2 regions of the Leptothrix cholodnii SP-6 genome follow, and region 1 is predicted to be linked to the other one. Evidence: predicted binding sites of a transcription regulator. Region 1 holds the regulator's gene; the other holds the start of a gene.

Region 1 (3,407 bases):
GGCGGTACTGGTCGTCGAACAGGTCGGCCAGCGTGATGCGGCCGTCGGCCAGCGCCTGCTCGAAGGTCGCCGCGATGCGGGCCGCGCCGTCCTGCACGGCCTGGATGAACGGCGTGTCCTCGGTCTGCGCGCCGCTGCCGGCGAGCTCGTCGATCAGCTGTTCGGACAGGTTCAGGAAGCGGTCGCTGCAGCCCATCGCGGCGTCGAGGCTGACCATGGCGTGCTGCATCTCCTGGCCGAGGTGCTGGGTCTTGTCGCTGACCGCCGCGCAGGTGCTGCGGCTGGCGGTGGCGGCATCGTTGATGCGCACCACGCCGGCCTCGACATGGGCGAACGCCAGGTGGATGCCGCGGGTCGGCTCCACGCCGGGTTCGACCCGGATGTCCTGCGAAAACGCCTCGATGCGCTGGTCGAGCTGGGTGAGCGTGCCCATGATGGTCTTGGACGACACCTCGACGCGGCCGGCCAGGTCCTTCACCGCATCGGCGACCACGCCGAAACCGCGTCCGGCCTCGCCCGCCCGCTTGGCCTCGACCATCGCGTTGAACGCGACCAGCCGGGTCTGCAGGGCGATCTGCGTGATGTCGGCGGCGGCGGTCGAGACCTGCTGCAGCACCGACACGATGCCGGCCACCTCGGAGGCCACCTGCTGCGCCACCGCGCGGGCATGCGCCACCGCCTTCACGCTGGCGGCCGTGGCGTCACCGATGGCCAGCTGGGCACCCTGCACGTGCTCGAGCTGCTGGTTGAGCTGGCCCAGCGACTCGACCTGGCTGACGACCAGCTTCTGGGTGTCCTCGATCGCACCACGCGCCTGCGCGGCGTCGCGGCCGATCTGGGACACCTGGCTCGCCAGGCGCTGCACCAGGGCGTTGTCGACGGCATGGCGGTCGCCGACCTCGGTATCTGCATGGGCATGGGATCGAACGGTCCGGGGTGCGGGTGCACGCTCACGCAGGAAGGCAAACATCGGCAGTCTCCATCTCAGCCCTCGTGGGCGTCTTGGCACCCCGAGTGGTGGGTCTGCGTCCCGGCGCGCGGCCGGAACGGGTCAAGGGAACGGGTCAAGGGAACGGGCCGAAGGCACGCCGTGCGGCCACACCGGCTCACCAGGTGCGCAGCTTGGCGCGCAGGCGGGCGATCGACTGGCTGTGCAGCTGGCAGACCCGCGATTCGGTCACGCCCAGCACGGCGGCGATTTCCTTCAGGTTCATGTCTTCTTCGTAGTACATGCTCATCACGTACTGCTCGCGTTCGGGCAGGTTCTTGATGGCATCGACCAGCGCCTGGCGCATGCGGTGGTCGTTGAGGCGGGCCAGCGGGTCGCCGCCGGTGTCGGCCGCCACGTGGCGGTCGAGGTAGTCGTTGTCGCCGTCGGCGCCGCCCATATCCTCGAGGTAGATCAGCTGCGTGCCACGCACCCGGTTGAGCAGGTCCTGGTACTCGAGCAGCGTGATGCCCATTTCCTTGGCGATCTCGCTTTCCTGCGGCGTGCGGCCGAGCTTCTGCTCGAGGCGGTGCACGGCGCCCTCGATGTCGCGCTGGTGCTTGCGGTTGCCGCGGCTCATCCAGTCGGAGCCGCGCAGCTCGTCGAGCATGGCGCCGCGGATGCGCTGGGTGGCGAAGGTCTCGAACATCACGCCCTGGCCGATGTCGAAGCGGCTGAGCGCGTCGGTCAGGCCGATCATGCCGACCTGGATCAGGTCGTCGATCTCGACGTTGGCGGGCAGCTTGGCGATCATCTGATGCGCCAGCCGGCGCACCAGCGGGCTGTACTGCTTGAGCAGCGAATTGACGTCGGGTCGTCCGGTGGCGGTGTACATGGCTGTTGGCTCCGCGTTCAGGTCATCGCCACGCGAGGCGCAGGCAAGGCGCTGCGCAGGCCGGCGTAGTCGGTTTCGCCGACGGCAAACGCCGCGGCAGCGCCCAGAGAGGCCTCGACCATCTGCACCAGCGCCCGCGAGGGTGCGGCCGTGGGCGGCTCGGCGGGGTCGACCTGCACCCAGCAGTGCTGGACGCCGCCGAGGAACATGTCGACACAGTGCGACAGCCGGTCGGCCACCGAGGTGGCACGGGGCGACTTGGGCGGCGCGCACAGCAGCAGGTCGTGGCTGAGCCAGTCGGCGCGCTGGGCGAACACCTTCAGCGCCGCGTAGGCATGGGTCATGGCTTCGGGCTGGTCGTCGCACAGCACCACCGGACGCGGCCGGCTCAGGCCTTCGTCGCCGCGGCCGAACAGGCGGGCGAGCTCGACCGCGCTGCCGTGCACCAGCACCACCTGCGAGGACGGCGCCACGTCGACCACCGCGTCGAGGAAACCGCGCGTCGAGCCGCGGCTGTCGACCCAGCGCACCGGCAGTCCGCGGGCGGCAAGGTACGAGACCCGGTCCGACAGCACCTCGATGCCTTCGGACAGATCGAAGTTCGCCAGCTCCTTGGGCGGGCCGCCGCGCTCGGAGGCGTCGACCAGCAGGGTGTCGAGCTGCAGGGCCTCGAGGGCGCTGCACAGGCGCTCGATCAGCACCCCGCCGTGGGCGATGAAGGGGTTCGAGACGACCGGGATGAAACGGATCGAGCGCGACGAGAACAGCCGGCGCAGGCCGTCGGCCTGATCGGCCGGCTGGGTGCGGCGGAACGGCGGGAAGGGGGGCGGGTTCGACATGGAGGTCCGTCCTGTGTGCGGTTCAGGCGTCGGCGCCGGATGAGCGCGAGCTGTTCGTCGGGGTCGACGACGAGCGGCTGCGTCGCGGCGCCTGAGGTGCGGGCGGCGAGGCGAACAGCAGGTTGACGTCGTTGGCATCCATGCGCCAGGCCTGGGCACCGGCGGTGCGCAGCGCGCGCTGCATCAGCGCCTGCGCGGTCAGGCGGTGCCAGTCTTCGGGCACGCGCTGGCCGTTGGCCACCGCCACCACCTTCAGGCGATGGCGGATCAGCGCGTCGACCGCCGGGCCGAGCTTGACCGCCTCGTCCATCTTGGAGAGCACGATGCCCTTGGCCTGGGTCGCCTTGTAGGCCACCAGCACGTCCTCGATGGTCTCGCCCTGCGCGGCGGCGTTGACCACCAGCAGGCGCTTGATCGAGGGGTGCGACAGCATGTCGAGCAGTTCGCGGGTGCGGGCATCGCGCTGCGCCAGGCCGGCGGTGTCGATCAGCACCATCTTCTTAGACTGCAGCAGGTCGAGCAGGTCTTCGAGCGCGACCCGGTCGTGCGCGGTGTGCACCGGCACGCCGAGGATGCGGCCGTAGGCGCGCAGCTGTTCGTGGGCGCCGAGCCGGTAGGCGTCGAGCGTGATCAGGCCGAGGTTGGCGGCACCGTGGCGGGTGGCGAAGGCGGCAGCGAGCTTGGCGGTGGAGGTGGTCTTGCCGACGCCGGTCGAGCCGACCAGCGCGAACACGCCGCCCTGGTC
Region 2 (3,407 bases), 640 kb from region 1:
GTGGACAACATGGCGGTAGGCTGCGTTTGGAGCAAGAGACCCGGCGTGGACGGCGGTGTTTTCTGCGCTCAGCGCGGCATCTGTGCCGCTATACCGGCCCAGCCTTCGCGCAGCGGTTCGATCAGCGACTGGGCTTCGGCCAGGGCCGCGTCGTCGTTGCGGGCATGGCCCTGCATCAGGCGCACCTGGGTGTAGTCGTAGAGGTCGCGCAGATTGAGAGCCAGTTCACCCCCGAACTTCAGGTTCAGCGCCGCCTTCAGGCCCTCGTCGAGGATGCGGCCAGCGTGGCGGACGTGGCGGCCCTTGTCTTCCGTGCGGCCCTCGGCCAGTGCGCGGCGGGCCTGCTTGACGGCATTGAGGAAGCCGTCGTAGAGCATCAGCGTCAAAGCGTGCGGCGAGGCCGAACTCACACCGGTTTCCACGCCGACCTGGTGGTAGAGGTGAGCCGAGAACTGAGGACGACCGTAAGAAGACGCTTGGCTGAACATGGCTGAATCCTGTTGGGGTGATGTGAACTGCTTGTTTGAGTTATCGACGCCGGGTATCGCTACTTGAGCCCCTGAAACCTGCGCCAGACCCTGAAACGGGGCCTGTATGCCCTGCATATCCGGCTCTGCACGGCCCGGACATCTCAGCTCGAACTCTTGTTCATGTTGGTGATCTGCTGGGTCATGTAGGTCGACAGGCCGTTGAGCTTGGCCATCTGCGTGTCCAGCGCTGTGTACTGGGCGCGGATGCGGGCCTCGACCCCGGTCATGCGCTCGTTGAAGTCTTCCTGCTTCTTCGCGTTGGCATCGATCTGCCGCTGCAGGCTGCTGCTGCGGGTCGACAGCGAGCCGTCGAAGCTCAGCAGCGAGTCACCCCACTTCTGCAGGCTGACGGCAAAGCCGTTGTTGGCCTCGTTGCCGGCGTCCTTGTTGGCGAACAGCGCCTTCAGGTCGGCCAGCTTGCCCAGCGAGCTGGTGAGCTTGGTGCTGTCGACCTTGAGCGTGCCGTCGGACTGCGGGTCGAGCCCGACCTGGGCCAGGCGATTGAACGCACCCGTGACGCCGCTGGTGCCGCCGATGATGTTGCGCATCGCCGAACGCAGGGCGTTGGTGCCCGAATCGCCCTGCAGCGTCGCCCCGGACTTGGCCGCGGCGTTGTACTTGGTCTGCTCGGCCAGGTACTTCGACAGGTTGTTGTAGGCGTCGGCGAAGGCCGTCACGGCGGTCTTGACCGATTCGGTGTTGCTGCTCACGCTCAGGTCGACCGGCGTGCTGCTGACCTTGCCGAGCTTGATCGTGACCCCGTCGACCACGTCGGTCAGCAGGTTGCTGGCCGAGCTGACGCTCAGGCCGTTGATGGTGGCCCGGGCGTTGACCGCCGCCTGGCTCTGCACCATCGCGTTGGCGCCCGCGGACGGGTCGAACGCCAGCGCGGACAGGCCGCTGGCGTCGGTGTTGTTGCCGTCGTCATCGGTGGCGGTGACGCGGAACGCGTTCTCGGCGCCGGTCTCGCTCGAGCGCAGCACCAGGCGCGAGCCCGAGGTGTCGTTGACGATCGACGCCATCACGCCCGACTTGGCGGCGTTGATCTTGTCGCGCACGTCGGCCAGGGTGTCGCTGGCAGCCACGGTCACGTCGACGCTGGAGGTGCCGCTCTTGGGCGTGAAGCCGGTCTGCCCGGCCGCCCAGGTGCCCAGTTCGAGCCGCAGCACGCCCGAGCCGACGGTCGACACCGAGGCCGGCCAGGCCGCCGACGCCACCGTCTGCGCGCTGGCCATCTGCTGCACGGTCAGGCTGTAGTTGCCCGCCGTGGCCCCGGATGCGGTGGTGGCGGTGAAGACGCTCGCGTCGCCCGAGCTGGCGGTGGTGGAACCCCAGGTGTCCGACTTGGTGAGATTGAGCGCCGCATCGCGCAGCGCCGACACGTAACTCTGGACCTTGCCGTACGCGCTGAGCTTGCTCTGGATCTTGCTGGCCTCCGTCTGCATCTGCTGCAGCGGGGATTTCTCCACCGCCATGAGCTGCGTGACGATCGAACTGACGTCCAGGCCGCTGCCGATCCCGGCGGAACTGATGCTGGCCATGATGCTCGCCCCTCATCAAAGTAAAGATGAAAAAAGTCGCCCGGAGCCTTTCGACAGCGGACGACTGATGTATCGACGCACGCAGCGCCGACTTGAGGAAGCCCGATGGGCAGCACCGCCGCCGCCACGGCGGCCGGGTTCAGCCCTGCAGCAGCTTCATGACCTGCTGGGGCAGCTGGTTGGCCTGCGCGATCATCGCGTTGCCGGCCTGCTGCAGGATCTGCGCGCGGCTCAGGTTGGCGGTTTCCGAGGCGAAGTCCGCGTCCATGATCCGGCTGCGGGCCGCCGACTGGTTCTCCACCGACACCTGCAGGTTCGAGATCACCGAGTCGAAGCGCGACTGCGAGGCACCCATCGTGGCGCGCTCGGCGTTGATCGTGTCGAGTGCGTCGTCGATGGCGTCGATGGTCGTGCCGATGGTGGCCGCCGCGGTGCTGTCGATCACGGCCCGGCCGGCGCCCGTGTTGTCGGTGCCGGCGACCGCCGTGATGGTGGCCGACGTCGTCATGTCGGTGGTGGTGATCGAGATCGTGTCGTCGGTGGTGGTGTTGGCGCCGACCTGGAAGTCCATCTGCCCGGCGTTCGCGCCGAGGATGTTCTTGCCGTTGAAGGTGGTGCCACCCAGCACGCGCTGCACTTCCTTGGCCAGCTCGCCGAATTCCTTGTCGAGCGAATCGCGGTCGGTGTCGCTGTTGGTCGCGTTGGCCGACTGCACCGACAGTTCCCGCATGCGCTGCAGGGCATCGGCGGCCTTGCCCAGGCCGCCTTCGGCGGTCTGCGCCATCGAGATGCCGTCGTTGGCGTTGCGCACCGCGACGTTCATGCCCTTGACCTGCGCGTTCATGCGCTCGGCGATCGCCAGGCCGGCGGCGTCATCCTTGGCACTGTTGACACGCAGGCCCGAAGACAGGCGCTGCATCGAGGTGGCCAGCGACATCTGCGAGGCCGCCTGGTTGCGCTGGGCATTCAGGGATGCCATGTTGGTGTTGATCGTCTGGGCCATGCTGATTCACTCCGAATGATTCCCACGTGATGGCGGCAATGGCGTGTTGCCGATGCAGCCCCAAGCAACTGGGGTGACGTTGCCGGGCGCCGCCCGGTGCGGCAGAAGCACGTGTGAACTTCTGTGGGATCGATTGTGGGCAGCACCACCCCCCGGCAATTCGCCGAGAAAGAGGCAAAACCGGCGGCAGTTCCGAGACCGGCAAAGTCGAGATCCGCAACGGCCGACGCCACCAGCGCTTGCGCGTGGTGGCGTCGTGAGGGCCGCGGTCGCGGCCGGATCCGCAACCCCGGGCCGGCCCGGGGCGGTGTCGGTCAGCGCAGCAGCGACATC

Evidence for each region. The regulator FliA, encoded in region 1, starts transcription of late flagellar genes. The targets are predictions, from matches to a motif close to CTAAAGTTTNNNNNNNNNNNGCCGNTA.
Region 2: a site for FliA is predicted at 2,142-2,168, ahead of fliD (flagellar filament capping protein FliD). Genes of this name have one in related genera too.

The regions. Positions count from the first base shown of each region.
Region 1 covers NC_010524.1:1,721,558-1,724,964, reverse strand. The annotation lists gene LCHO_RS08090 (methyl-accepting chemotaxis protein) at 1-970, opposite strand, end outside; gene LCHO_RS08085 (RNA polymerase sigma factor FliA) at 1,107-1,823, opposite strand; gene LCHO_RS08080 (protein antiactivator of flagellar biosynthesis) at 1,841-2,662, opposite strand; gene flhF (flagellar biosynthesis GTPase FlhF) at 2,685-3,407, opposite strand, start outside.
Region 2 covers NC_010524.1:1,079,880-1,083,286, reverse strand. The annotation lists gene fliS (flagellar export chaperone FliS) at 69-488, opposite strand; gene fliD (flagellar filament capping protein FliD) at 632-2,071, opposite strand; gene LCHO_RS05035 (flagellin domain-containing protein) at 2,211-3,074, opposite strand; gene LCHO_RS05030 (flagellin N-terminal helical domain-containing protein) at 3,389-3,407, opposite strand, start outside.